Oleidesulfovibrio alaskensis DSM 16109: one gene and its partner. Each later gene encodes a partner of the first gene's protein in a complex. Links are inferred from orthologs where the notes say so. Each region holds a gene or a part of one and is shown on either strand. Other genes may lie near its edges. The genes, in order: mfd and uvrA.

Region 1 (14,587 bases):
GTCTGAAAATTTCATGATATGCCTGCTTGAGCAACAACAGCACTCTCATACATTTAATGCCGCCGCCGGTGGACCCTGCACACCCGCCAAGAAACGTCAGAAACAGCAATACTGCCATGGTTACGGGCGCCCACTGTTCATAATCCGCCGTGGCAAACCCGGTTGTTGTACAGATGGAAACAACCTGAAAAGCCGCATGACGCAATGCTTCAAGAAAACTGTCGTACTCTGTGCCATATACGGCCAGTGCAACCACAGCCGTACTGACAAGCACCACGACCGTATAAAAACGAAATTCCGCATCCTTGAGAAAAGCCCCGGGCTCTCCCAGCAGCAGACGGAAATGCAGAGAAAAATTAACACCCGCAATGAACATGAATATAATGATGACGGTCTGCAGGTATCCGCTGTCGTAGTGCCCCACAGAAGCATTCTTGGTTGAAAAACCGCCCGTGGCCATGGTGCCGAATGTATGGCAGATGGAGTCGAACACATCCATTCCCCCGAAATACAGCAACACAGCCTGCAGCACGGAAAAAAGCAGATAGACCTTCCACAGAGCCATGGCTGTATCTTTGATGCGGGGCTTGAGCTTGTCAGGCACAGGGCCGGGCACTTCGGCTTTGTACAGCTGCATGCCCCCCACGCCGAGAAAAGGCAGAATGGCAAGTGAAAGCACAATAATACCCATGCCCCCAAGCCAATGGGTGAGGCTACGCCACATAAGCAGACCGCGGGGGACTATTTCGATATCAGTCAGCACCGTGGAGCCGGTGGTGGTAAAGCCAGAAACGGATTCGAAAAGCGCGTCGGTAAATCCCAGCATGCCGCCGAACCAGAAAGGAAGCGCTCCGGCAATACCCGCCCCTATCCACCCCAGAGCCACAATAGCCATGCCTTCTCTGTGGTTCAGCAGGGTTTTGGTCCGCTCACGGAAAACGGCAATCAGGCAGCCGCCCGCAATCACTGTTATCCCCATGGAGTACAAAAGCGGCAATATACTTTCATCCTGATAGTATACGCCGAACATCAGCGGAAAAATCATGGTAAGTCCAACGGAGCAAAGCAACGCCCCGATGACATACAATGTATAGCCGATACGCATTACAAGCCGCCTAGTACGCCTTGAGCTTGACCATAAGAGCCTGCTCAACATCGGAAACCGCCTGACGTGTGGAAAGAATCAGGATGCGGTCCTGCGGCTCGATAACAGTGTCGCCGCTGGGGATGACGACCTCGGTGCCGCGCACCAGAGCCAGCACCAGCGCTCCCTTGGGAAAGCTCAGCTTATGGATGGGTCTGCCCACAATATCTGACTGCGCTTCCGCCAGCGCCTCCATCACTTCAGCCTCTTCCCCGCGGATGGCTACTGAAGAAAGCACCTTTCCTTTGCGGATATAATGCAGAATGCTGTTCACGGCTGACAGACGCGGGCTGACCGAATGCTCGATGCCGATGGCGCGGACAAGCGGCTGGTAAGCCACCTTGTTGATGCGCGCAACGGTTTTGCGCACGCCCATATTCTTTGCCAGCAGTGAGCAGAGAATATTGGTCTCTTCATCAGAAGTCAGACACACAACGGCATCCATGGTTCCGGCGTTTTCTTCACGCAGCAGATCCTGATCGGTGCCGTCACCGTGCAGAACAATGGTCGAGTTCAGCTTTTCTGCCAGCACAGCACAGCGTTCCTCATCGCGGTCGACAAGTTTGGTATGATAACCTTTACGCTCGAAAAGCGTGGCAAGACGCATACCTATGTTTCCACCACCCACAATAAGAGCACTCCGGATAGGGTCTTCCAGAGCGGCAACCACATTGCGGACCGATTCCAGGCTGGATTCGGTGCAGACAAAGTAGACCACGTCGTCTGCTCTGATTTCATCCATACCGGTAGGAATTATCAGCTCATCATTGCGCACTATGGCCGCAATGATCACATCGCCGTCGGAAATCACCGTCCGGAAATTCATCAGCCGCACACCGACAAGAGGTCCGGAACATATACGCATGCCCACCATGCGGATGCGTCCGTCGGCAAACTCGCTGTAATCAACGGCTCCCGGCAACGAAAGCAGCCGGTCGATGTTTTTTACCACTTCCACTTCAGGATTGATGATCATGCTTATATTAAGAATATCCTGAGCCAGAGCATCGCGGTACAGCGTATATTCTTCATTGCGTATGCGGGCCAGCTTGGTAGAAGCAGGCGAAATAATATTGGCGAACAGACATGCTATGATATTGATCTCGTCACTGTCTGTCACCGCCAGAATAATATCGGCATCTTCTGCACCGGCGTCGTGCAGCACCACGGGGCTGGACCCCGACCCCCTGATGGTCTGTACATCAAGCGCCTCGGCCACCCTGCGCAGGGCTTCGGGCTGCTGGTCCACCACCACAACCTGTTTATTCTCACGGGTCAGCCTGTGGGCTATGTGGTAGCCCACCTCACCCGCGCCGATAATAATAACCTTGAGCTGTTCAGCTTTCGGTTCTTTACGAAACAAACGCATTGTGCAATCCGTTCTCAAAAGATGAAACCAGAGGGACGCATCTGCCGGTCAACCATGGTCACTAGCAAAAGGACGGGGCCTGTTCAACCGCTATAACATGCCGTCAGCATTTACCAACATGCACAGTGGTGCGCGGGGCGCCCGGCAGAACAAAAAAGCCCGCCACCGAAGTGACGGGCAATACTAACTAGAGCAACAATACGATATTACTCGATTCCGTCCACAGCCTTGCTGAGACGGGAAATCTTACGGGCGGCGTTCTTCCAGTGAATAACGCCCTTGCTGGAAGCCTTATCCAGCACGGACATAGCGTCGGTCAGTTTTGCCTGAGCCTGCTCTTTATCCTTTTCCGTAACAGCTGTGCGAACGGCTTTGATAGCGTTCTTGATACGGGTTTTGACAGCGCGGTTACGTGCGGCTCTTTTGACACTCTGCTTATGCCGCTTAATGGCAGACTTATGGTTAGCCAAGGGACTCCCTCCAAAAAAAAGGCTTCTATGTGAAAAATTATATTTGACCTACTGGAACACTGGGGAACGAGTCATTTACAGTCAAGGCCGGACTCTTGTCAACCCTGACAGACTATTTTTTCCCGGCTGTTCCGGCAATTTTTTGCCTTGCCACCGTTACATCTGCAATGCACCGAAATCAGCAAGACGCCCAAGACGCTGCACAAGAGACTGCAGCAGATTCAACCTGTTACGTCTGATATGCGGATCTTCGCACATGACCATGACGCTGTCAAAAAAAGCATCCACGGCCGGACGAAGCACACCCAGCAGACCAAACAGCGCATGGTAATCATCCGCGGCCCACCGTGCTTCAAAATCAGGGGCGATGTCTTCCAGCGCACCGGCCAGCGCCTTTTCAGCTTCGTCCTCAAACAACGAAGCATCGTAGCAACCATCCAGTCCGCCGTCTTCCTCCTGCCCCTGCTTGCGGATAATATTCGCCGCACGCTTGAATGTAAGCACCGCCTGACCGAATTCTGCAGATTTGCTGAAACGGTCCAGAGCCTCCAGCCGGGCACCTGCGGCCCACACATCGTCGGCACCGGCATGCAGCGCGGCTTCCACAAGAAGCGTTTCATGCCCTTGTGACACAAACAGGTTTTTCAGACGCAACACAAAGAATTCATGCAGCTTTTCGGCTGCCTGCTCAGGTTCCAGCTTCCATTGACGTTCACCGTAGCCTTCCTGCGCGTATCTGAAAAGCTCGCGTACATCGAAACGAAGACCTTTTTCCAGCATAATACGCGCAATACCCAGCGCACAACGCCGCAATGCATACGGATCGGCCGCACCTGTAGGAATCATGGACAGTCCGAAACAGCCAGCCAGCGTATCAGCCTTGTCAGCTATGGAAAGCAGCGCACCGCACAAAGAATCAGGAACAGGGCTTTCGGGACCGGCCGGCAGGTACTGCTCGCTGACAGCCTGGGCGACAATCTCGTCCTCTCCTTTCCGGCGTGCGTAAATGCCGCCCATGATCCCCTGCAGCGAATCAAACTCGTACACCATTTCCGAGACAAGATCAGCCTTGGACAACCGGCCTGCACGGGCGGCCTGTTCCTGAATATCAGGAGCCACGGCGGCAGCCAGCCAGCGGCACAGCCTTTCCAGACGGCGCGTTTTGTCACCCATGCTGCCCAGCGGAGCAAGAAAGATGACGTTGTCCAGCTTGGCAAGCCAGCTGTCAAAATCGGAAGCAAGGTCCGCCTTCCAGAAGAAACGGGCATCTTCAAGACGTGCACGCAACACCCGCTCCCAGCCTTTTTTAACCAGCGCGGAATTCTGCGGCGTCATGTTGAGCACAGTCAGAAAGTGCGGCATCAGGCTGCCATCGGCAGCGGCAACGCCAAAGCTCTTCTGATGGCTTTCCATACTGGTCAGCAGAACCTCTGCCGGCAGTTCCAGAAAAGATGGATCAAAATCTCCCAGACAGGGAACAGGATGCTCGCAAAGGCCCTGTACTTCGTCCAGCAGGGAGTCTTTCCAGAGGATACGGCCACCGGCCTGTGCGGCAAGGGCGTCTCCACCTTCTACGGTCACGCGGCGCCGGTCGGCAGCGCACAAGGTGACATGGCACTTATCGCGCACGGTACCGGCATAGGCGTCTGCTCCGGAAACCTCAAAAGGCCCCGGACCATGAACCCTGTGCCCACAGGTTTCGTTGCCGGAAACAATCCCCGCCACTGTGAACGGTACTACTTCACTGTCAAAGAGGGCCAGCACCCAGCGCAGAGGACGGCCGAACGTAAAATCGCCGCTCCCCCACTTCATTTTTTTAGGGAAAGGTAAAGCTGCAATGATCTCAGGGGCCACCTCTGACAGAATTTCCTGTACGGGACGGCCGCCGGTTTTCTTGCGCACCGCAAGGTATTCACCTTTATCGGTGGTCAGCGTGAAAAGCTCGTCCAGCTCAGCGCCCTGCGTTCTGGCAAATCCTTCGGCCGCCTTGGTAGGCCGGCCTTGTGCGTCAAAAGCTATACGCACGGGCGGACCGGAAACTACTTCTTCAGCTTCGCGCTGCACGGCATCAATATTTTCAATGGTCAGAGCCAGCCTGCGCGGGGTTGACTGCACATTCAGAGTACCGAATTCCACATTGGCTGCTGCAAGCGCAGCCTCAAACCGCGAAGCAATCTCCTGCTCCAGTCCGGAAAGGAAACGGGCAGGCAGTTCTTCTGTTCCAATCTCCATCACGAAAACAGACATATATGACTCCCCTATCCTTTCCTGATTCCGGTATTGAGCATGGGATAGCCCATTTCCTCACGCTGTGCGGCATACAGCCGCGCCACGGAAGAAGCAAGCACACGCACTCTGCCGATATACCCCGTTCGTTCCGTAATGGAAATCGCTCCGCGAGCATCCAGCAGGTTGAACGTATGCGAGCACTTGAGGCAATAGTCATACGCAGGCCAGAGAAGCTGCTTTTCACACAGGCGGGTGCATTCGCGCTCGTACGCATTGAAAAGTTCCAGCAGCATGCCCGCATCACTTTCTTCGAAATTGTAACGGGACATTTCTACTTCGTTCCGATGGTAGATATGCCCGTATGTCACAGTGTCATTCCACATCAGGTCATAGACCGACTCTTTTTCCTGCAGATACATGCACAGCCGCTCAAGACCGTAGGTAATCTCGACACTTGTCGGGCTTAGATCAATGCCGCCGACCTGCTGAAAATACGTGAACTGAGTGACTTCCATACCATTGAGCCAGACTTCCCAGCCGAGCCCCCATGCCCCGAGCGTCGGCGATTCCCAGTCATCTTCCACAAACCGGATGTCGTGTTCTGCGGGGTTGATGCCAAGAGCGCGCAGGCTGTCGATATAAATCTCCTGCACATTGTCGGGAGAAGGTTTGAGAATGACCTGAAACTGAAAATAATGCTGCAGGCGGTTGGGATTTTCTCCGTAGCGGCCGTCCGTGGGACGTCTGGATGGTTCCACATACGCCACATTCCACGGTTCGGGGCCGATCACGCGAAGAAAGGTGGCAGGGTTGAACGTCCCCGCACCACATTCGCTGTCAAAAGGCTGCTGTATGGCACAGCCTCTGCGGGCCCAGAAATTCTGCAGCGTAAGAATAACGTCTTGAAAGTTCATATTTTCCCCTAAATCACTATAAATAGTACACCATCCGGCCGGAACGGTCCGTCCCGTCATATTCTGCGGAACCGGCCCTTATCCCAGACAAGGCCTACATGGTATTGAATAAACGCATCAACAGCGCGGCCCCACTGCTTCCACCCTTCGGGTGACAGCGGAATATCAGTCCACATGAGCGGGGGATTCTCCTGCACAAATCGAACGGCGTCAAGGGTTTCAGCGGACATCATAAAACCGCCGCCGGACGCGCCCCCGTGTGCCGAACACTCAAACACACCTTCACGGGGCAAAAAGCGGACACCGGCAACATCTTTCAGCCGCATGCCGCAGCGCGCACAACGGACAGGATCAATGCGATAGCCCTGATCAAAAGCCAGCCGCCCCCGAAAAAGCACCGGAAAAATTTCCGGCACCACATCGGCCGTTTCCAGCAATTCCAGCATGCCGCACGTCAGATCATACGCATCGGCAGCACCCTCAGGCCCTACTCCCATGGCTTCCACAAACTTGATGCAGTTGGCAGCCACACCGGTACGGCCCCAGTCGGAGCGCAAACGGACAGGGCCGTTGAGCAGAGTCCCTTCGTCCAGACACAGATATGTACGCCGCTTGTCACTGGAAACCTTTACCAGCACATGGTTGAGCGCATCAAGACACCCGCAGAAACGTCTGCGGCTGCGGCACCCGCCAAAAGCAAACGCAGTAATCACGCCTCTTGAGGGAGACAAAAAGCGGACCCATAAGTCCGCTTCCCGAAATCTGCCGGTGCGGAGCACCAGCGCTTTTTCCGTAAAATCCATATCCCTCTTGCCGGTAACGGCTATGGAAACTGCAACGTAACCACATCTCCGGGTGCGGCTTCCACCGGAACGGCACGCCCGTTCAGCTTCACGTCCACTCCGCCGCCATTGCCCAGCTTGACAGAAAGCGACTTGTCAAACCGGAACACCACCGCCTGACCGGCCCGCAAAAAAAGCTCTTGATCTCTCACATCATCCATGCGGGCCTCTATCCAGCAGTCGAGGCGGGCCTCGACCCGCAGTTGCTGCTCACCTGCGGCTGCGGCTTTTTTCTGACCGGCCACAGGGGCCTGTTCTGCCTGCGGAACAGGAACTGCCGGAACAGGCGGGGCAACGGGGGCTTTTTGCGGCACAGGCTGCTGTGCTGTCTGTGCACCGGTGCCGGCGGTGTCTGCCGCAACGGCCATTTCTGCAGGCGCCGGAGCAACGATACGGGATGCCGCACCGGAAGAGGCCTTGCCGGTTTCGTTCACAGGCTCGGCTGATTCCGCGGCATTGCCCTGCACAGAGGTGGCGTTGCCTTCAGCCGCGGACGGCGTGGAAACCGCAGGCACCGCAGCAGCCGGCACAGACGACCCGTTGCTCTGCACGGTATCGCTCCGCTGCTGTTTTTCGGCAACCACAGGAGCCACCAGATAACGGTACGCCAGGTAACCGCCTGCGGCAAGCAACACCACAACAAGCAATCCGGCCACCAGCGGAGCGGTTCTGCGCCGCGGTTTTACCACCAGCTTGGGCGGCGGCAGCACGGGATCATCGTCACTGTCGTCCACAAATTCCTGTTCAACGACTGAACGCACCAGTTCGGCATCAAACTCCAGCAAACGGGCATAGGTTTTGACAAACCCCTTGGCATACACGGGGTGAGGAAAACTGTCGTTGCGGCCCTCCTCAATGGAGGAAATGATTCTTGCGGCGATCTTGGTGCGTTTTTCCGCATCCTTCAAAGACATGCCGCGGGCTTCACGCGCCTGCCGCAGCGCCTGTCCCAATTCTTTCAAGGTCATCAGCGTCTCCTTGACTAGAGGCGGATATCAACCACCGCACGTTCACGCAGCTTTCGTGTATATTCTTCGAAACGCTCTTTAAGCATGGGTTCACGCAGCTTAGCTTCAATTTCATCGGCCACTTCGTCCACGGGGCGGACAGTGCCTTCAATCACTTCGTCCACATGCAGATAGGCCGCACGGCCGTCATACTCAATCGGGCGACTGAGGCCCCCTGCGGCCACACCTTCAAGAGCCTGCTTCCACTGGCTCACCAGCGAACTCCAGTCCAGCTTGCCTATGGCACCGCCGCTGCTGGCTGCAGGGCCCACAGAATATTTCTTCACCGCATCGGCAAAGCTGATATTCCCCTCGCGGATATCGCGCAGCACAGGTTCCGGATCTGCCGTGGGGGCAAATACAAGCAGGCTAAGACTGATGGATTTATCCTGCATATATTCGTTTTTATGCTCTTCGTAATACGCTTCAATATCCTGACGGGTCACAACGACCTTTCTGCTGACCATAAAGGAAAGCAGCTTCTGACGCATGATATTGTTGCGGATAAGCCCCCGGTAAAAATCAAGATCCTGACCTTCGGACTTCAGCTGAGCCACCAGCTGATCTTCGGTTATCTGCATGCGGGCCAGCAGCGAACGCAGTTCATTATCCACGGCGGCATCGTCTGCCCCCAGATTATAGCGTTCAGCTTCCTGCACCATCAACCTGTCCACGATCATGTCTTCAAGAGTCTCGGACTCAATCTTTTTTATGGCGGCCGCATCCGCAGGATCAAGGGCACTGAGGCCGGCACGGTGCAGCTTGGAAGCGGCACGGGCCTGCAGGTCGTATTGTGTGATTATCTCACCGTTCACAACGGCAACAATTTTATTGATTACCGTTTCCGCCCCGGCACCGGCGACAAACACCGCAAGGGCAGAAACAGTCAAAACGCCGAGCTTGAGTAGACGCAGCAAGAAACCCTCCTGAACAGCCCGCACAACGGGCCAGTTGGTAAGATGCATATAATCTGTGGGATGTAATATCTTTTAATCAGCATTGCAACGAGCGCCGGAAAACACCTGCCCGTCAAGGGCCGCGTCAGCTTGCCCCCGTGGCATTGAACGCTTCCGGAGCGGCAGGCTCCTCCGGCTCCGGCGCCAGTTCCGGAACAGGAGTCTCATCTTCGCCGGGGCGAAGCAACAGGTCAGAAACTTTCACCTCCGCGCTCTCCAGACGTTTTTCCAGCCATTGAGCATAGACCTGCTGCATTTTCTCCTCGATAAGCAGACGCTCGATGATGGGATAGGCCTGAGACGGACCGAGAACTTTTTCCGGCAGCAGCCCCAGCATGATAAAAGCCTCATAGCCAGCTTCGCCGTTAAGCACAGGTGAAGCCTGCCCGTCTTCAAGCTTGGCCAGCAGCTGCTTCCATGTGCCGTGAACCCGGTCTTCTCGCATTTTCAGCTCCCGGACCGAAAGCTGGCTGAAGCTGCCGAGCACCTCTGCCCGGTCCTTACCTTCTGTCAACAAATCGCGGGCCTTTTCCACAGTGCCTCTGTCCGGTCCGGAAATGTACAGAAAATTAATTCTTTCCGGCAGGTAAAAATCGCTCAGATGCGCTTTGTAATAATCTTCAGCTTCTTCAAAACTCAAAGAAATCGCAGGCCGCAGAATTTCGGAACGGAACTTTTCGCGCTGCAGATGCTGCCGCAGCATATACCGCCATGTGGCAAGGTCTATGTAATCTTCGACAAGCACTTTTTCAAACTCACCGGGGGGGTAGTCGGCCCGCACCTCTTCCTCGGCTTTCAGCACCTCTTCATCTGTCACGTCCAGTCCGGATTTTTCCAGATCCTGCTCCACAAGGCGCTGTACAATAAGTCCGGCAAGCGCACTGCCGTAGTCCTTGCGCAACTGATCGACGGAAGGGACCATGGCGCCGCTCCAGCTCAGATGATCCAGATCATAGCGGGCTTCCAGCTCCTGAAGATACACAGGGCTGCCGTTAACCGTGGCCACCACGCCCTGCTGTTCCACATCGTCTTTGCAGCCGGCTGCTGCCATAATCACACATGCAGCCACCACGGCCGCAATCTGTCTGCGCATATCCATCCCGATTGGTTTTAGCTACTGTGCCCGCAGCAATTCAAGTTCCGACTGCAGGGCAGAAAGCCGGTCTTCAAAAGCGGAACCTTCCGGCAGCTGGATTTCCATGATGGCAGGCGGCACCAGACGTGCCCTGCCTGCCCTTTCTGCAACCCAGCCCACCAGTGTGGCAGGAGAAACCGCTCCGGCGTTTTCCGCCCAGGTCAGCCTCACCTTATCCGCAAAAATATCAGCCTTCTGCACATCAAGAGTACCCAGATAACGCTTGAGGCGCAGTATTCCCAGAAAAGCCTGAAGCTCCTGCGGAAAATGACCGAACCTGTCCCGCATTTCCAGCTCGATGCTTTCCTGCGCAGCACCGTCCGCTGCCGAAGAAAGAGCCTTGTAATATTTCAGACGCTCTCTTCCATCGTCCATATAGCCTTCGGGAATATGAGCCGTAATGCCTATGTTAAGCTCGGTCTGCACATCATCGCGCACCGGCTCACCCTTCAGGCGGGCCACTTCTTCTTCAAGCATTTCAAGATACATGTCCAGACCGATCTTGACCATGTGTCCGGACTGCACCTCGCCAAGAATATTACCGGCCCCACGCAGACGCAGGTCTTCCATGGCGACCTGAAAACCGGCCCCCAGATAATCCATTTCAAGTATTATTTTCAGGCGCTTGCGTGCAAGTTCCGGCACACCGTCCACATCCGGCACAACAAAGACAGCATGAGCCTGCCGGTCGGAGCGGCCCACCCTGCCGCGCAACTGATACAGCTGTCCCAGACCGAACATCTGCGCCTGATCCACCACAAGCGTGTTGGCACGGGGAAAATCCAGCCCCGATTCCACAATGGCGGTACAGACAAGAACGTCCAGTTCCGCATGCCAGAACTTGTGCATGGTTTCTTCCAGCGCCTTTTCCGACATCTGGCCGTGGGCCATACCCACGCGGGCGTCAGGAACAAGCGACCGGACATACTCGGCCACACGCTCAAGTCCCTGCACCCTGTTGTGCACCCAGAAAACCTGCCCCTCGCGCTGCAGTTCGCGCAGCAGAACCTCGCGCAGAATATCAGGGTCCCGGTCTATGAGAGCGGTCTTTACGGGCTTGCGCTCCGGCGGAGCCGTTTCAATGACGCTCAGCTCACGGATGCCCGACATGGACAGCTGCAGAGTCCGCGGAATAGGAGTTGCAGTCAGGGTAAGCACATCCACGTTCCTGCGCATTTTCTTCAGGCGTTCCTTATGCCGCACGCCGAACCGCTGTTCTTCATCCAGAATAAGCAGGCTCAGATTCGGCAGGATGACATCATCAGACAAAATCCTGTGCGTACCGATCAGAATGTCAATCTGCCCGCGTTCACACGCGGCCAGCACTTCCTTCTGACGCTGACGTGAAACAAACCGGCTGAGCATACCCACATTGACGGGAAACTGCCCGAGGCGGCTCCGGAATGTCTGGAAATGCTGTTCCGCCAGCACGGTGGTGGGGCACAGCAGAGCCACCTGTTTTCCGTCCATGGCGGCGCGGAATGCCGCCCGCAGTGCGACCTCCGTCTTGCCGAAGCCCACATCGCCGCATACAAGTCTGTCCATGGGTTCAGCACGTTCCATATCATCAAGAACGTCCTCGATGGCCCGCGCCTGATCAGGAGTCTCCTCAAACCCGAACGATGCCTCGAACTCGCGGTACATGTCGTTTACGGGAGAATAACGGTATCCTTTTGCAACCTTGCGCCACGCATACATCTCCACCAGATCATGCGCGATCCTCTCGATGGCTTTACGGGCTTTGGACTTGCTGGCGCTCCAGCCGGCACCGCCCAGCTTGTCCAGCGAAGGTGCCGTACCGTCAGGCCCCTTGAACCGCTGAACCAGAGAAAGTCTGTCCACAGGCAGGTACAGCTTGTCATCACCGGCATAACGGAGCAGAAGGTAATCGTTTGAGACGCCCCCCAGATCCATTCGCAGCAAGCCCTCGAAACGGGCGACGCCGTAATCGCGGTGAACCAGCATGGCCCCCGCCTCAAGGTCGTCGTAGGATTTCAACCCCGCAAAAGCGCCGGACCGCACCCTCTGCTGCCGTGTACGCGGCTGCAGCACATCTTCGCCCAGCACAACCGAGTTATCCCACTGCAGTTCAGCCCCCTTGCGGAAAGCCGACACAAGAGCAAAAACACCAGCGGTGCTTTTGTCATACCGCAGATACGGACTGATGCCGTCCTGCTGGGCCAGTGAAAGAAATTTGGCCCTGCTGCGCGCCGAACCGAAACTCAGAACAGTCTGGCGTCTGGTGCGGCTCCATTCCTTGAGAGCTTCAATAAGTGTCTGCCACGGCCGGTCGCTCTGCTCTTTTTCGTAAAAAAGATCCTGAAAGACCTCATACCCGCGTTCCGGCAGGTTTTCTCCCTTCTGCTCCACTCCCATGACCAGTTCTTCAAAGTACACACGCACTGTCTGCCCGAACAAAGCGGTGACGTCTTCCGCCTCACGGATGGTCATGGCCGCAGGCTGATGAATGCCGTACTCCCGCTCCTGCTGGTCGGAAAAATCATCCCATGTTCTGGCAGACTGCTTGAGTGCTTCGGCCACATCCCTTTCAGCAGGCAGAATATAGACCGCATCGGGCGGCAGCCAGCGCTCCAGAAAAACGGCATCCTGATAGTATACCCCCGGCAGTAGCGTTGCACGGGCCTCTCCTGCGGCCACATCAAGCGCTGCAGGCGCACCGTCCGGCAGCAGGCCGGACTCGGCAGCCCGCTGCCAGAAGCTGCGGGCCTCGGCACGGGGTGCGCCTTCCAGCACCACCGGCGCAGTGGGAATAAGAGTCACCTCCGCAAGATTGCCTTTTGACCTCTGGCTTGAAGGATCAAAAAGACGGATTTCTTCCAGAGTGTCGCCGAAAAAGTCCAGCCGTACCGGTTTGGCATAGCCCGGCGGAAAAATATCCAGAATATCCCCGCGCAACGCTATTTCTCCGGGCTGGGTGACATATGCGGTGCGCGTGTATCCCCACTCCACAGCCTGTTCCATGACCAGCCCGGGGGACATGTCCTCGCCGGTCGAAAGAACCAGCTGATGCTTATCAAAAAGGGAAGGAGGAGGAAGCTTGGGAATGAAATTATCAAGCGATACTATGACCGCCTGCGGCATGTGCCGCCTGTTGAGCGCATACAGGCTGGCCATGCGTGCTGCCCACGCAGTACGTCCGGGGCTGCCCGCCGGATGCTGGGGAATAATAATCCAGCGACGCTCCCACGCGGGTACCGTCAGACTCACGTCCTCCGACGATTCGTCCGGCGAAAAGAGCGTTGCCAGCGCCCTGAGCTCTGCCAGCTCATCAGCATTGCGGGCAACCAGCACAACACTCCGGCCCTGATCAATCAGTTCCTTTGCCAGTCTGGCACGGGTCGCAGGGCCGCTGCGGGCCACATGCAGGCTGTGCGCCGCACCGCCGCCCAGCCTTTTCGCTATTTCTTCAAACTGCACAGTGAATCCGTAAAAAAAAGTACGTCAACAAGCAAAAGCCGCCACCCCGCTGACGGGTTGATGGCGGCTTCAGCAAACGCGACAAGGCAGGCTACAGCGTGCCAAGTGCGCTCATATCTTCGTGTGATAGCAACCGGTCGAGATCGAGCAGAATCAGAAGCCTGTCCTGCAGCTTGCCCACACCGCTTATGTAATCCGATTCCATACCTGCAACCACCGGTGGCGGCGGTTCGACCGTTCCGGCCGGAATACGCAGGACTTCGGAAACCGAATCCACAATAAAGCCCACGATCATGTTATTTATCTCAATAACAATAATACGCGTATGCTTGTCATGCTTTTTGGAATCAAGTCCGAATCTGCGACGCAGGTCAATAATGGGAATGACCTTGCCGCGCAGATTGATGACACCTTCGACAAACTCGGGAGCCCGGGGTACTTTAGTGATCTCCATGGTACGGATAATTTCCTGTACCTTGAGGATCTCGACGCCGAACTCTTCTTCGCCGATACTGAATGTCACCAGCTGCAACAGCTCGTCATCCTGCTTTCTCTGAGTCTCATTCATGCTGACAACTCCTTTGTCAAATCCGTGACCGGATCTGCTCCTGCCGCAGGGCAAGAATCACTTGCATAATTGTGAACCAAAACAAGAGCGTTGGCAACCCATGCCGGTTATAAGACAGTCGGGGAAGCACACCCCGCAGTCTCCTACAAAATGGTTGTAAAACGATTCGCGGTCGCGTAAAAGGATTTTTACCTGTTTATAACCGGCAGCCGCCTAACACCGCGCCACGGAGCACTTCTCAATGGCTCACATTTTTCCGTATCCCGATGATGTCCCGCTGAACGTTCAGATCAAGTCCTTGGGAGACGAAGAATTACTGGATTTCTGGGAAGAGACGCAGTTCCTTGAAAAAGTATTTCAGGAAGAAATAATACCCGTTCCGCAGCACTCATTTGAATACGAAAAGCTTATTCTGCAGGAACTGCAGCTGCGTTCATGCAGGCGCTGTCTTGCCGAACGCCGGTTTTAGAACATTTTTTGTCCGGCACCGCAAATTGTGCTGCTCTGACCAAAAG
Region 2 (15,778 bases), 430 kb from region 1 along the record:
AATACGGAACGCAGGCTTCACCGGCTGCCCGTCCTGATGCATGTCACCCCCGTGCCCCGCATGCGAAGCGACCTTTCTGGCGGCCGCCATCTGTTCGCGCGCTGCATCTTCAAGCAGGCGGCGCACGCGCTGCACACGCTGCGGGCGGGGTTCGCGGCGCAGGCGGGCCGGACGTGCGGCCTCCGTGCGCTGCAACGCGCTGTAGTCAAAGCCTTCCGCGTGCCAACGCGACAACGCACCGCCAAGCACCCGTTCCAGCGTGCGCACCTGCGGTTCATCTTCCTGCGTCACAAAGGTCAGCGCCACTCCGGAATTACTGGCTCTGCCGGTGCGCCCTGCCCTGTGCACGCAGGCTTCTACCGAAGGCGGAAAATCGTAATTGATCACGTACCCCACCTGCGAGACATCTATACCCCGCGCGGCGATATCCGTGGCCACCATAACGCGGAAAGTCCCCCTGCGAAAACCTTCCAGCGCGGCTCTGCGACGCCCCTGCGAAAGGTTGCCCTGCAGGCAGGTCGCCTCTATGCCCGATTTGACCAGCTGCTGCCACAGGCGGCGTGCACCGTGTCTTGTGCGCACAAAAACCAGCACGGAATCGCGGGCAAAAGCACGCAGAACATATTTGAGCAGCGGAGTTTTAAGATGTTTGGGCACCGGACACAGGCTGTGCCGCACCGTGGGGGCTATGGCGCAGGTGTCAAGCTCTATGCGCACAGGCTGCCGCAGACATTCCTCCGCCAGCTCGCGCAGCGGCGCCGGCATGGTTGCAGAAAACAGCATGGTCTGTTTCCGGACGCGGGTGCAATGCAGAATTTCGCGCACATCGGACAGAAAGCCCATGTCAAACATCATATCGGCTTCATCCAGCACAAGCATGTCCACATGAGACAGATCGGCATGACCTCTGCGTACGTGGTCCAGAAGTCTGCCGGGACAGGCCAGCACAATGTCCACTCCGGTACGCAGCTGCACGGTCTGAGCGTGCATGCCCACACCGCCGTACACAGTGGCAGAACGCAACCGGCAGAAACGGGCCAGAGTTTTCACTTCTTCATGAATCTGCGCCACCAGCTCGCGCGTAGGGGCCACAACCAGCGCACGCAAGGTGCCGCGGGCACTTTCGCCCTGCAAAAGAAGACGGTGCAGCAGCGGCAGCACAAAGGCCGCGGTCTTCCCTGTTCCCGTTGCCGCCAGTCCCAGTATGTCCTGACCTGCCAGCGCGGGCGGCAAGGCTTTTTCCTGTATCGGCGTAGGGTTGACAAAACCTCTGGCCGACACCGCTTCAATCAGCGCAGGATGCAGGGAAAAACGGGCAAAGCTCACAGCAGCTCCTGTTTTGACATGATCAAGTTCATGAGCGGAAGACCGGCAGCATACCCCGTCGGGCCTCCGGACGCAACGCACCACGTCTGCGGTTCTTTTTTCTGGACACCCGCCGCAACGCAGGGCACTGTGGGCACGCTGGAACCTCCGGCAGGAAAATATCATGAACGACATCCTGAACCAGTGGAATATCACTGCCGCACGCATAGCGGACGAACATGCCATACCGGGCAGTCCGGAACGCTGCATAGAACGCACCGTCATAGAAGACACCCTCGGCAGACTGTGGCTGCTTGAACGTCTGGCAGCCGCGCAGGCACCGCACAGAGAATCCGTGGCCGCACTGCTGCATTCTCTGCATGCGGCTGGAACATGTGCCGTGCACAGTCCGGCTGCGCTGGCGGCAGGCAGAAAAAACGCTCCGTCATTCATAGCCCGCGTCCGCGGTGCCGCATGGCAGCTCAGTCCGTTCATCACCGGCAGTCCTCTGCCCAGACCTGAATACATTGACCACGCATGGCGCGGAGAGGCAGCCGCGGCCTTCATACATGGTCTGCAGACTGCAGGTAAGCAGTCAGAATCCGTCATGGCGGCGCCCACTCCTCCGTTATCCGCCTACATCGATTCGCTGATGCAAACCATGGCCGCCCGCCATCCCCGGTGCCACCGCTCGCTGGCGGAACCTGCCCGGCACGCCGCCGCGGCGGCTGCACGTCCGGTGCGGCCCGCGCTGGCCCACGGCGACCTGCATCCGGTGAACATCATATGGAATACGCGGCCACAGGCAGATGCCCCCTGTGTGCAGGCCATCGCCGGTGTTATAGACTGGGAATTCTGCGGTCTCAAGGACGTGCTGTACGATGTGTCAAACTGTGCCGGCTGCGCTGGTTTCGAGCACCCGAGCGCTCTGGAAAAAGATTTTGTGCTGGCGCTGATGGCCGGTCTGCTGCGCAACAATGTGCTTTCCGCCGAAGAAATAAAAAGCCTGCCTGCCCATATGGTAGCCCTGCGCTTTGCATGGGTAAGCGAATGGCTGCGCCGTAACGACATGGAAATGCTGCACATGGAAACAGAATACCTGAACATTCTGCTGGATAACGGAGCAAGGCTGGGCAGGCTGTGGGCAGGCTAGCATCTGCCTGTGCAGGCGTGCAAAAAACAACCTCGTGTGGTACATACGGGTACCCTCTGACCACACAAGGCAGAATTTTGCCGCCGCAACCGCAGGAGGACTCATGCTCCGTCATTTCCCGGGAATAATACTGGCTGCCGCACTCATCATCATACCGCTCACGACGCTGTACGCCACAGCAAAACTGCCGCCCGGCAAGCTGCCGGACTCTCCGCCGGAGGGGCTGGCGTATGCCACATTTGCCGGCGGATGCTTCTGGTGCATGGAACCGCCCTTTGACCGGACTCCCGGAGTGCTTGAAACAATTTCAGGCTATACCGGCGGCCACACGGAACATCCGAGCTATGAACAGGTTTCCGCAGGCGGCACAGGACACTACGAAGCGCTGCGTGTGGTCTTTGATCCGCGTCAGGTCAGCTATGACACACTGCTGACCATTTTCTGGCGTAACATAGACCCTTATGATGCATCGGGCCAGTTCTGCGACAGAGGCGATCAATACCGGTCCGCCGTTTTCTGGCACGACGACGGGCAGAAAGAAGCAGCCCTGCGTTCCGTGGCGCACGGTCTGCAGGACGGCAGCCTTGACAAAGCCCCCGCCACTGAAATCCTGCCCGCACAGGATTTCTGGCAGGCCGAAGACTACCATCAGGACTACTACCGCAAGAACCCCGTGCGTTATAAGTTCTACCGCTTCAGCTGCGGACGCGACCAGCGGCTGGAAGAACTGCACGACAAACGCTGAGCGACAAAAAAAGCAGGCCGGAGAGATATGCCTCCGGCCTGCGTCTGTTACGATGGCAGCTGCGGCGATTCCGCACGCAGCGTGCAAAACGTCGGCAACAGCAGCAGACTGTGTCCTGCGCCGCTCACACCGGACCCGATGGACGCAGCAACGCGGCAGCATTCAGCCGCCGGTCGCCGCTGAAAACCGTAAATACTCCAGTCGTCGCACCGGAACGGCTACTCGTCATAATACTCCGCACGTTCCGCACACGCCGCGTCACGGTCTTCAGCATCTTCATCCGCCCACATATCTCCGGCTGCGCATTTGGGATACAGCCACGACATAAGCAGGTACTCTTCATTACGGTTCAGTTTCCAGTCAGCCAGACTGAGCAGGTCGTATGCATTGCGGATGGCGGACTTGGCCATTTCCTTCACGCTTTCGGGCGAATGTTCGCCGAACCGGTACCCCCCGCGGGCAATGCCCACCAGCAGCCAGTTGACATGTGAGCGTGCCACGGGCAGCCCCTTGCGGACACAACGGTCACGCACATTGCGCGATGTCTGCGTCAGCGAGAAGGCATTTTCCTCCAGTTCATCGGCAATACAGTGCAGCAGGCCCATGAAATGCTCGGGCATCAGTACGGGGTGGTCTGTCTTGCGATGTACCTTTTGCGCAAAATCATAAAGATCCGGATATTTGCTCCTGAACGCGGCGATATTTTCGTCTTCATCCGGCGGTTCGTGTCGCTGCGGGTCGTACAGATAGCCGGGCACCTGCTGTGAATGCGTGTATTCCGTCAGATTCATGCGTTCAAGAAACGGCATGAATTTACCCAATCCCATCCATTCATGGTCCAGTCCCAGCTCTTTACGCACCAGATAGGCCAGAACCGCCAACGGTACGGGTTTGGGCTGCTTCTGCATATAGTTACGCACCACCTGAGCTCCGCGCCGCACCATCTCATCCACATCAGCCGGGCGCACCACTCTGGCCGGATAGCTTTCCGGCTCGGCATCGCGCAGGGCTTCGCCGATAAACATATCTTCGCGTATGCGCCAGGCACTGGCGGCCGCATACGCCGGCGATGTGAACCCCACCGAGAGCACCAGCGTTTTGCGCGCATGTTCGCGCAAGCGTATAAGCAGCGGGGTAAAATCGGCATCGCCGGACAGAATGATGAACTCATCAAAATAGGTGGGGTGCGACAGAGCATCCAGAGCATCTATGACCAGATGGATGTCCGCGCTGGTCTTACCCTGTTTCGTCAGGGGAGGACAGTCTGTGACGCTGAAGGCATTACGAACAAAATGCGGCCTGAAATCTTGAAATATCTGCGGATTAAGATAACAGCACCGTTTAAGTATGCGCCGCCGCACGCCATCGCCATGCAGCATACGCAGCGCATGGTGCTCCAGCCAGCGCATCCAGCGCTGCGGGTCGGTGGCAAAAAGATACCCGTACTGGGGGTCCTGTTCTGCAAGGCGGGTGTAAATGTTATCAAAGTCAACAAACAAAGCACTGTAAACTTCTTTAATACTACCAGATGTTTTCATCGACACTCCAGACAAATAAAAAATAAGCAAGCAACATACATAAGCGGGGGCGTATGCTTATATCAAAGCATATACACCGGGCAAGCGTAAAACAGATACATACCATAGCAGTGTTCCGCCGTCATGACAAACATATCTGCGATACCGCCTGTATCTGCCGGTGGCACCACTGCCCGCGGCTTATGCTGACTGCCGCTCCGCATTCCCGCAACCGGCAGCCTTGTACAGCAATCATGGCCGCAGTGCATCCGGCGCTGTAAGCAACCGCACGCTGACAACATTACTGCAGTGCAACCCGTTATAAAATGATCGGACACTCTCATACAGAATTTCCGCCCCCGCCGGACTGCCATATTATATCATATGCAGCCTGCCCTGCAGCGCGCACTCTGCACGGCAGGCTTTCTTCAGCTGTTTTTTACACACAGCCCGCACGCTGCAATGCAATCCACCCGCGCGTCCCTTTTCTGCAGCACACAAAAAAGCGCCGCAGCGGAATTTCCGCTGCGGCGCCGGATTACGCCGGAACACAGACAGGCGGGCCGCTAGCGCCCTGCCGCCTTGACCGCCACGGCCTCGTGCTTCAAAAAACTTCCTGTAACAGAAGCCGGATCGGCCATGATTTCTTCGGGAGTACCGCTGGAAACAATACGCCCTCCGTATTCACCCCCGCCCGGCCCCAGATCGATGACAGTGTCCGCCGCCATGATGACATCGGTGTTATGCTCGATGACAACCACCGTGGCACCTCTGTCCACCAGCTGATGCAGCACCCGGATAAGTTTGCCGACCTCGTGCATGTGCAGACCTGTTGTCGGTTCGTCAAGAATATACAGCGTGCCGGGCAGACTGCGTTTGCCCAGTTCCCGCGAAATCTTGATCCGCTGGGCCTCGCCGCCGGACAACGTGGTGGCAGGCTGCCCCAGCCGCAGATATTCAAGCCCCACATCCTCAAGCACGGCAAGCCGTCTTTCAAGCGCAGGGTAATTTTCAAAAAACGCCTTTGCCTGACGCACAGTCATGCCCAGCACATCGGCAATGTTCATACCCTTGTAACGGACTTCAAGCGTTTCATGGTTATAGCGCTTGCCACCGCATACATCGCAGGTCACATAGATATCGGGCAGAAAATGCATCTCCACACGTATCTGCCCGTCGCCGCCGCAGGCTTCGCACCGCCCGCCGCGCACGTTGAAGCTGAACCGCCCCGGTTTGTAACCGCGTTTGCGGGCATCGGGCGTCATGGCAAAAATATTGCGGATTTCATCAAATATCTTTGTGTAGGTGGCGGGGTTGGAGCGTGGAGTACGCCCGATGGGCGTCTGGTCGATGGCCACCAGCCGTTCGATGTTCTCCAGCCCGTCTATGCCCCGTATCTGCCCGGGGCTGTCCACTTTGATGGACTGATGCAGTGCGATATGCTTGTACAGCGAATCAACCACAAGCGAGCTTTTGCCCGATCCGGAAGGACCGGTGACGCAGGTAAGCGCCCCCAGAGGAATTTCACAATCGATATCCTGCAGATTGTTGGTGGTCACCCCGCGCAGGACAATGCTGCCGCTGCCCTGCCGCCGCTTTTCCGGCAGCGGGATGGTCATCTCGCCCCGCAGATAGCGGGCCGTCAGCGAATCCGAATCGCTCAGCAACGACTTCACACTGCCGTTGAACACTATTTCGCCGCCGAGCATTCCCGAACCGGGGCCCAGTTCCACCACCGTGTCGGCTTCCAGAATGGTGGCTTCGTCGTGTTCCACCACAAGTACGGTATTGCCCCTCTTCTGCAGGCTGCGCAGCGTACGGATGAGCCGCTCATTATCCTTGGGGTGCAGGCCGATGGAGGGTTCGTCCAGCACATAGGTAACCCCCACAAGACCGGATCCCAGCTGCGAAGCCAGCCTGATGCGCTGAGCTTCTCCGCCGGACAGCGTGGACATGTTGCGGCCCAGCGAAATATAATCAAGCCCCACATTCTCCATGAACCCGAGGCGGTGAGTCAGTTCCTTGAGCAGCGGCTCGGCAATGACCGCCTGCGATTGTCTGAAATCACGCCCGCGCAGCCATTCAAGCGCACGGGTTATGGACAATGAGCAGAACTGCGAAATATTCAGATCGTCCACTCGGACGGCCAGTGCTTCCGGTTTCAGCCGCGCGCCGTCACATGCCGGACACGGATGCGACTGCCGGTACCGCGAAAGTTCGTCACGCCACTGGCTGCCCAGCTGCATTCCCCTTTCCAGCAGCAGAACCACTCCCGGCCAGCCGGTCTCCTTTTCTCCGTGAAACAAGGCATTCCACGCCTTTTCGGAATACTCGCGAAACGGCGTGTCGGCAGCAAACCCCAGTTCTTTGCCCAGCGCTTCAAGAGCAGGTTTGTACCGCTCGAATACTTTAGGATTTTTCCACGGCAGCAGGCCGCCGGACGCAAGCGACAGGCCCTTGTTGGGGGCGAGAAGATTGGGCTCGAAATAATCGATGCTGCCTATACCGGAACACCGCGGACACGCCCCTTGCGGGCTGTTGAATGAAAAAAGCTGCGGGCTGAGCGGCGGCAGGCTGAGCTTGCAGGTGGGGCACACAGATTCGGTGCTGTGCACCTGTTCTGCCCCGCCGGGAATACTGACGATAAGTCGCCCCTCGCCAAAACGCAGAGCCAGTTCCACAGAATCCGCAAGGCGTCCCCGTATGCCGTCTTTAAGCACCAGCCGGTCCACCACCAGATCAATGGAATGCTTTTTGTTTTTTTCAAGAGCCGGCACCTCGTCCAGCGTCATAACTTCGCCGTTCAGCCGGACACGCACAAAGCCTTGTGCTTTCAGCCTTTTAAGCCTGTCTGCATGCGTTCCCTTCTGGTGTTCCACCAAAGGCGCCATGACCATGAACTTGGTGCCCTGCTCCATGGACAGAATATCGGCGATGATCTCGTCCGCGGCACGCGCGGCAATGGGCTTGCCGCACTTGGGGCAATACATCATGCCCAGCCGGGCATAAAAAACACGCAGAAAGTCGTACACCTCGGTCACTGTTCCTACTGTGGAACGCGGGTTACGCGAAGTGGACTGCTGTTCCAGCGATATGGCCGGAGACAACCCCTCGATCTTATCCACATCAGGCTTGTCCATCTGGGGCAGAAACTGACGCGCATAGGCGGAAAGCGATTCCACATAACGCCGCTGCCCTTCGGCATAGACAAGGTCGAACGCAAGGGTGGATTTGCCCGAACCGGACGGACCGCAGACTACGACCAGTTCGTCTCTGGGAATATCCAGCGTCAGGTTTTTCAGGTTGTGCTGACGGGCACCTTCTATATGAATGCAGGGTTTGCTCATGAATTCTCCGTGTGCGCATTAAGCGGCGCCCTGAGAATATTCCGGCGCCGGACGCTTAATGATAATGCCTTACAATAGAAGAGCAAGGGATGAATGTTTTTTATTTGTGTCCGCCATCAAAAGCCCGCACCACAGGGACTCCGGCCTGTCCCGTGCCGGTGCACCGCATCGGACGGCACGCAAAAAACTGTACAGCGCGCAGAAAGACACGGGCGCGCAATACGCGCGCCCGTGAGCATAGCAGAAAGTTCAGCCGCCGCACCAGCGGCGCTACATGAAAAAGTAGGAAAGAACGCCTGCGTAAACCAGCGAGGGCAACAGGTTGGAAAGAGGGATGCGCTTGACGTCCAGAAGACCCAGCGCAATGCCCAGAATCATCAGGCCCCCGGTTGCAATAATCTCATTCATCATTGCCGGAGTGAGCATGGGCTGGAGCACACCCGCAAACAGGGTGAGCGCCCCCTGATAAAGAAAAACGGGAACGGCGGAAAATAAAACGCCGGAACCGAAACTGGCCGCCAGCGGTACAGAGGCAAAGCAATCCAGAATGGACTTGGTGTACAGCAGTGTCCGGTCTCCGCGCAGTGCCTCGTCAAACGGCCCCAGTATGGCCATGGAGCCGATGACAAAAAGCAGCGTGGCAGAAACAAACCCGTCAACAAAACGTAAATTGTTTGATTTCAGGCGCTTTTTAAGACGCTCGCCCAGACTGTTCAGTCCCCGTTCAATCTGAAGCAGTTCTCCCGTGATGCCACCCAGAAGAATACTGAACACCAGAATCAGAGGGTTCTGGGTTTTCAGCGCCATCTGCATGCCGATAACCAGCGTCGCCAGCCCCAGACCACAGAAAACAATGTACCGCACCCTCTCGGGCAGACGGTTTCCCAGCAGCATGCCGGCGCAGCTGCCCAGCACTATGGCAATAAGGTTAACCAGCGAACCAGTAGGAAAAACCACGTCGAGCCCCCGCAGTTAAAAATGGCACATTCAGCCTGCCCGCATGCAGAATCAACGAGTTCTGATAGCGCAAACCATCGGGGAAATAAACAGGAAATCCCTGCAGCCGCGGCGGACAACCGCAGAAGCCCTTTCCACGACAAGCCATGCGGCAAACAAACCGGCCCCGGTCTGATGCCGCACCGTTTCGGTTTTATATCACCTTTTGCACAGCTATAAGACAACAACATGTTATTCTTATCCTTTCCACAGCGCGAGCCGCGTCTCCGGCCCTGAAACCGAATCACATACAACACGCGTTCCCTGCCTTTTTTACCATCCGGTTATTGACAGCTGCATGCTCTCCATCCTATTAGAACCGTCTCGCATTTGCCGGGATGGTGGAATTGGTAGACGCAGCGGACTCAAAATCCGCCGGTGGCAACACCTTGCGAGTTCGAGTCTCGCTCCCGGTACCAGAAATGAAATAAGGCACTTACAGTCAAAAACTGTAGGTGCCTTTTTCTGTTCCACGGAGTAAAACAGCAACATTGCCATTTTGCCCCGCATTTTTATGGAAGACAGTCACATCAACTGCAGATCCGGCAGACATATCTGCCGGCTGTCAGCGGCTATGGCGCAAACTGCGCCAGTACGTGGTCGACAAACAGGCGCACCCGCATGGGGAGCTGTCTTGATCCCATCACCAGATTCACATCATGAACAAACCCGCCGCTCCAGTCGGGAAGCAGGCGTACAAGCCGCCCCGCCTTTTCATCCGGCCGGGCGCGCTCTTTACGCAGCAGGGCCACTCCGTGACCGGCCAGCAGAAAATCGCGGCACATCTCTACAGAGCTGAAACTGTATCGGGGCACAACATCCACAGTCACCTGCCGGCTGCCATTGTGCATGGGCCACCGCCCGCCGAAACGCTGCAGCACAATGCAGGGCATGCGATGCAGGTCGTCGGGGTCGCGGGGCATCGGATAGCGTTCAAGCAATAAAGGCGAGGCATACAGAAAAGGTTCTATGGTCAGCAGCTTGCGTGTGACCAGAGCAGGCGCAATGGCGTTTCCGGTAACAAAAGCCACATCAAAGGGGGCGGTGCGCATATCCACGGGATGGTCCTGAAACGTCAGCTCAAGACTGATGTCCGGCCATCTGGCTGCAAAATCAAGAAGCACTTTTTTAAGCAGTCCGTCGTAAAGATCAAGAAACATGCATACCCGCACCAGTCCGGAAGGCTTTTGCATATTCAGCACCACAGAATCATACGCCTTCTGCACTTCTTCCAGCACAAAACCGCAGCGGTCCAGCAGGTACGCACCGTTGTCCGTCAATTCGACATTACGCGTATCGCGGTAAAAAAGCAGAACCCCCATACGCTTTTCCAGCAATTTGATACGCCTTGAAAGCGTGGAAACACCTATACCCAGCGCCTCAGCTGCCTTGGAAAAACTTTTCTGCCGGGCCACTTCCACCAGCAACGGCACGTCGTTCAAAAAGTCCTGCACTATTATGCCCACCATCGGAAAAGAGTTTTCTGCAAGCGTTGTTTATTTTATCCATGAGCATGGTATGAAAGGGCATACTGAAAAGCAATCATCTCCGGAGCCAACTTTCACAATAAAACAAGGAGACGATATGACGATGCAACCGGTACTCGACGGCACAGCCACCTTCATGGAACATCTCGGTCTGAATGAAGAGCCTCTGGGAGTATATTACTCTGATGATAAGCCGGAGAATGCGTTCGGCCCTAAAACGGGTGTTCCCATTTCGCGCGAACTGGAAGAAAGCGGAAAGCTGGATATGCGGGAAGTTATGAAGTCGTTCACCTGTGTCATGGGCAGCATATGGCTGGCCAGAAAAAAGCACGGCGCGGCTTTCATCTCGCAGACAGAGTACGGCTGTCCGGGCGGAGTGTATTACTGCGCCATGCTTCAGCCTCATCTGCGGTTCATTGAGCACTATGTTTCCACGGGGTTTGAAGGCACCCCGCTGCAGGGGGAGCGGTATATGCCCGACCCCGACGCCATGCGCAACTTCATTCTTCGTGTGGCACCACGCAAAGCTCCTGCCCGCTACTGCATATTCAAACCGCTGTCGCTGTTCAGTGCTCAAGAAAAACCTGAGTTCATCATATTCTTTGCCCGCCCTGAAGTGCTGACCGGCCTGTTCACACAGACTGTTTTCACCACAGGCGATATGGATTGCGTGGCCTCACCTTTCGGCGCAGGCTGCACCAACATACTCGGATGGCCCTTGTACTATAAAGAAAAAGGCATCGAAAAAGCAGTCATCGGCGGATTTGATCCTTCAGCACGAAAATTTATGAAAACAGATGAGCTGACATTCACCGTTCCGCTGAGCTTATACGAAAAGATGCTGGCTGCGCTTCCGGAGTCCATGTTTACCCATGAGACAGACTGGAAAAACGTCCGCAAAAAAGTAGCCCGCAGTGCAAAAGCATGGGGCGAAGAAGAGTAGAACACGGGTCTTGCCCGCAAACGCGCTATATCCGTGCAGGCCTGCACCACAGTGGTGCAGGCCTGCATCAACCGCCCACGGTATAGGTTTTTCTTATATCATCAACCACCATATAACATTCAGGGTCCACATTGCGGGCAATGCGGGCCACTTCCCCGGCCTGACGTCTGCGCACCTGCACAAACAGCAGATTTACAACACCATCCCGCCCCTGTCCGTCAAAAACCGTCACGCGAAAACCGGCATCGCGCAGCGTGCAGGCAACCGGCCCACCTTCGCGTGTAAACACGCGCACCACCTGTTCGCCAATCTTAAACACCCCCTCCAGCGTGATGCCTGCATAAGTTCCCGACGCAAACCCCAAGGCAAACGCCAGAGATGTCACCGGATCGCTGACCGCACCGATGACGCGTGAAACGGCATACACCCAGATAACGGCTTCGAAAAACGCCACGCTGAACGCCAGCAGACGGCGGCCGCGTATAATCATTACATGTCTGATGGTGCCCAGACATACATCGCACAGACGTGCGATGAAAACAGCCAGCGCAGTCAGCAGACTTGCTGCGGTAATCATATTCACTCCTTCTGCCTGCATTCTCGGCCGCACAAAACCCCGCTGCCTGAAATGCAGCCGGAATGCATAACGCTCTGCAATGTACATAGAAAAACAAAAAGGAAAAAGACGAGAAGTCTTTTCGCGGGCAAAAGACTTAATCTGCATGATATCATCAGGCAACAATCATGGCAACACCGCGCAATGTTTTATCCCGAAACCGGTATAAAACTCTGTGTAACATTCCTTGAACGTCTGAAACTGTCACCATCGTGAATCACTTTTAAAAACAAAAAAAGTGTGTGTTGATTATTTTTTATGAAAGCTAGCAAGATATTTTTCATATTATATATCGATATCAAATCAACAGAAACACCCTAATGACTACATATCGTTTTATCATATGCTGCCAGTCTTTTTGCAAAGCAGAACATGTCATACAAATGATACAACCAAGACTTTGCGTTAATCATCTGCAATGCATAAGTGCCCGCCATCCATAAAGCACACAGCCATAACCACCGTCATCTCCTTCTCCATGGTACTGTCCTCCAGCCGGGCATGCTACCCGCACAAACAGCACAATGTCTGAATCCGGTCCGGCCCGTACAAAACCGCCCCTCTGAGTGCAGCGCATGTCCCGCCATGCGGCACAACCATGCCAGACTCTCATCACCAAACCTGTTCAGCACGTAATGGCAGTTTGCGCCTCATCTGCCCTGACTGCCCCCTTTTTCATGCCCGAAATAAAAACGTTCCACGACCACAACAGGCAGTACACAACAACAGCAACAAAGCGTCAATACAATGCACTTTGCACAATTCTTACCATACAACACATGTACAACAACCTAAAACCATATCATAACGAATCTAAAAGAACTTATGTATGCAAATGCACACCAAAAACAAAATCTCCCTCAGTATTATGAAGCCACACTCCACGACAAGAAACCGTACGTTAAAAAAATCACAATCAAAAAAAGAGTCTTCACCTTGAACATCAAAACTTTAAAAACTTGTCCCACTATTGCCACAACATAAAAAGAGGAGTAGACATGCCAGCCTCTGCGTTCATCGCATATCATTTCAGGAGGCCTTAAATGCATTCTCAAAATGTGGCCTCGGACAGGGAAGGGTTCCTGCCCAAGGCCATTTCTGTTCTCCGTCAGGGATATTCCCGCCAGAACTTCCTGCGCGACCTCGGCTCCGGTGCCACCGTGGGCATAGTCGCCCTGCCGCTGGCCATGGCGTTTGCCATCGCTTCCGGCACCACGCCCGAAAAAGGACTTTTTACCGCCATCGTCGCAGGCTTTCTTATCTCTGCGCTGGGCGGCAGCCGCTATCAGATAGGCGGCCCCACGGGTGCGTTTGTCGTCATCATTTTCAACATCATCTCCAGACACGGTTTTGACGGCCTGCTGCTGACCACCATAATGGCCGGAATCATCCTTATTATTTTCGGTGTGTTGCGACTCGGAACCCTGATCACATTCATTCCCTATCCTGTGACCACCGGCTTTACCGCAGGCATCGCACTGCTCATATTTTCATCACAGATAAACGATTTTCTGGGCATGCGGCTTGATGTGATACCCCCGGACTTTATCGGAAAATGGCAGGCATACTTCGGACATGCTGGTGCCATTGATCCGGTAACCGCAGCTGCCGCCCTGCTGACGCTGGGTATCATCATCGGCGTACGGCAGTTTGTTCCCCGCATTCCCGCTCCGGTTGCGGCCGTGGCAGCCGTATCAGTGCTAGCAGCCGCGTGCGGCGCGCCTGTGGAAACAATCGGCAGCAGATTCGGCGGCATACCGCAGACACTGCCGTCATTTGCCCTGCCCGACTTTTCATGGGCGCAAGTACGCATACTGCTGCCCGACGCGCTTACCGTGGCACTGCTGGCCGGCATTGAATCGTTGTTGTCGTGCGTGGTGGCCGACGGCATGACAGGCAGCCGGCACAACGCCAACACTGAACTGGTAGCACAGGGCACGGCAAACATCGCATCCGCACTTTTCGGCGGCATTCCCGCCACAGGCGCCATTGCCAGAACAGCCACAAACATCAGATCGGGCGCTTTCTCGCCTGTCTCGGGCATGATTCACTCTGCGGTACTGGTACTGTTTGTACTGCTGCTGGCTCCGGCCGCGGGGTACATTCCGCTGGCATGCCTCGCCGCCGTACTTGTTGTGGTGGCGTGGGACATGAGCGAAATTCACAAATTCATGCGCCTGCTGCGCGCCCCGAAGCCTGATGTGCTGGTCATGTGCCTTACATTCGGACTTACAGTGGCCGTCGACCTTACCGTGGCCGTCAATGTGGGAGTTGTTCTGGCTTCTTTGCTCTTCATGCAGCGCATGAGCAAAGTCACGCGCATCCGCGAATCAGATGGCGAGCCTGCCGCCGAGACATGGGCTGAAGAAGAACCCGTAAGTGATGTCCCGCAGGGGGTGCGCATCTATGAAATTGACGGGCCATTCTTCTTCGGTGTGGCTGATAGGTTTAAAAGCGTTCTTGATATCATGGAAAAATCACCGGCCGTCTTTATATTGCGCCTGCGCAAAGTGCCCACAGTAGACTCCACGGCCATCAACGCTCTGGAACTGCTGCATGCCCGCTGCAAAGCCAACGGAACAGTGCTGCTGCTTTCCGGCCTGCGCAAGGCCCCGCTGCAGGAATTACAGCGGCTCGGAACACTGGACATTATCGGCCGCCGCAACATTATGCCGGACATAAACGCAGCCCTTGAACGGGCACGCGCCATCACCGGCACACATGACAGGACACGCAGGCAGCCGGACCGCCACAGCTCATCCGGCCGCACCGCTTCTTCCCTTTCCTGACAATAATAAAGCGCTCCTTAGGGGGCGCTTTATTATTACAGTCCGCCCCGCGGCATCCGGCAGCATATCTCTGTGCACTGCACTCGCCGGCATAAGACCTCCGGCACGCCTGCAGGATGCCCGCCCGCAAGCACAACAGCATTTTTCCGGCGGGAATGCACTGCGCAAAAAAAGCAGGCCCTGTTTCCAGAGCCTGCCGTTTGCTGTCCGATATACGCGCTGAATAATGTTACGCGTTTTTCTTTTTCATGCGGGAATAAACCCCGAGAGCAAGTATGCCCATACCCATGAGGCCCAGAGTGGCAGGTTCGGGCGCAGGAGTGGGTTGCTGACGATGGCTGATGGAAAAATACGAATCCACGGAGGTTTTAGAATTTTCCGGTGTAAGCCAGCCATAGTAGGTTATGCTTTTGTCCAGCTTCAGTGCTTCGACATACGAATCGGGTATGATGCCGTAGCTGCTGCTGAAATCCAGCGTATACCACTCACCGTCGTATTCAAACCCTTCTGTTGTCACCCCGGGATTGGTCAGGATGAACACATCGCTGGTAAGTCCGCCGTTGTTAGGTGTTTCGTAAAAGTCAAATTCAAGAAAGGTGGTAAGAGCTTTTTTCTCTCCATAATACGGATCCAGAGCCCACAGAGCCAGTTCGGCTTTCACCCTGCCGGAGGTCAGAGTATCAGTTGTCACGGGCATGTTGGTATGGGTCATGGTGGTTGCATAGGCAGCATCACCATCAGTATCAACATTTCCCCATGTATAACTTGTCAGTTTGATGCTGCTGCGCTTTTCCCAAGAACCCCAGCTGAGATCTGTGTAGGCTCTTTCACCATCAATCTTCTGGCGCCCCCAGTAACCCACGTTTCCGTTACGGCCGGA

What was found.
Region 2: the proteins of mfd (region 1) and uvrA are in contact, whole or in part, in a crystal structure (PDB 4DFC), measured with the Escherichia coli proteins. The link is inferred for Oleidesulfovibrio alaskensis DSM 16109 from one-to-one orthologs.

Annotation. Positions count from the first base shown.
Region 1 is NZ_AXWQ01000004.1:29,635-44,221, forward strand. Bases 9,846-13,856 are described here. They hold mfd (transcription-repair coupling factor), read right to left. Parts: upstream 13,505-13,856; coding sequence 10,046-13,504; downstream 9,846-10,045. Other genes in these bases: H586_RS0100225 (SurA N-terminal domain-containing protein), read right to left, coding at 9,846-10,024; H586_RS0100235 (chemotaxis protein CheW), read right to left, coding at 13,596-13,856. Outside these bases: H586_RS0100185 (TrkH family potassium uptake protein), read right to left, coding at 1-1,105; Trk system potassium transporter TrkA, read right to left, coding at 1,116-2,513; rpsT (30S ribosomal protein S20), read right to left, coding at 2,720-2,983; glyS (glycine--tRNA ligase subunit beta), read right to left, coding at 3,140-5,230; glyQ (glycine--tRNA ligase subunit alpha), read right to left, coding at 5,242-6,126; DNA repair protein RecO, read right to left, coding at 6,183-6,929; H586_RS0100215 (helix-turn-helix domain-containing protein), read right to left, coding at 6,950-7,936; H586_RS0100220 (peptidyl-prolyl cis-trans isomerase), read right to left, coding at 7,951-8,892; more of H586_RS0100225, read right to left, coding at 9,017-9,845; more of H586_RS0100235, read right to left, coding at 13,857-14,072; H586_RS0100240 (hypothetical protein), read left to right, coding at 14,314-14,541. UniProt on the Escherichia coli protein: Couples transcription and DNA repair by recognizing RNA polymerase (RNAP) stalled at DNA lesions. Mediates ATP-dependent release of RNAP and its truncated transcript from the DNA, and recruitment of nucleotide excision repair machinery to the damaged site.
Region 2 is NZ_AXWQ01000004.1:459,598-475,375, forward strand. The notes cover bases 5,087-8,440. They hold uvrA (excinuclease ABC subunit UvrA), read right to left. Parts: upstream 8,068-8,440; coding sequence 5,287-8,067; downstream 5,087-5,286. Other genes in these bases: H586_RS0102450 (DUF554 domain-containing protein), read right to left, coding at 8,338-8,440. In the rest of the region: H586_RS0102400 (DEAD/DEAH box helicase), read right to left, coding at 1-1,326; H586_RS0102410 (phosphotransferase), read left to right, coding at 1,490-2,458; peptide-methionine (S)-S-oxide reductase MsrA, read left to right, coding at 2,562-3,203; H586_RS0102425 (NYN domain-containing protein), read right to left, coding at 3,422-4,741; more of H586_RS0102450, read right to left, coding at 8,441-9,024; H586_RS0102460 (LysR family transcriptional regulator), read right to left, coding at 9,636-10,532; H586_RS0102465 (DUF169 domain-containing protein), read left to right, coding at 10,648-11,493; H586_RS0102470 (DUF2179 domain-containing protein), read right to left, coding at 11,561-12,070; H586_RS0102475 (SulP family inorganic anion transporter), read left to right, coding at 13,153-14,898; H586_RS0102485 (THxN family PEP-CTERM protein), read right to left, coding at 15,128-15,778. UniProt on the Escherichia coli protein: The UvrABC repair system catalyzes the recognition and processing of DNA lesions. UvrA is an ATPase and a DNA-binding protein. A damage recognition complex composed of 2 UvrA and 2 UvrB subunits scans DNA for abnormalities.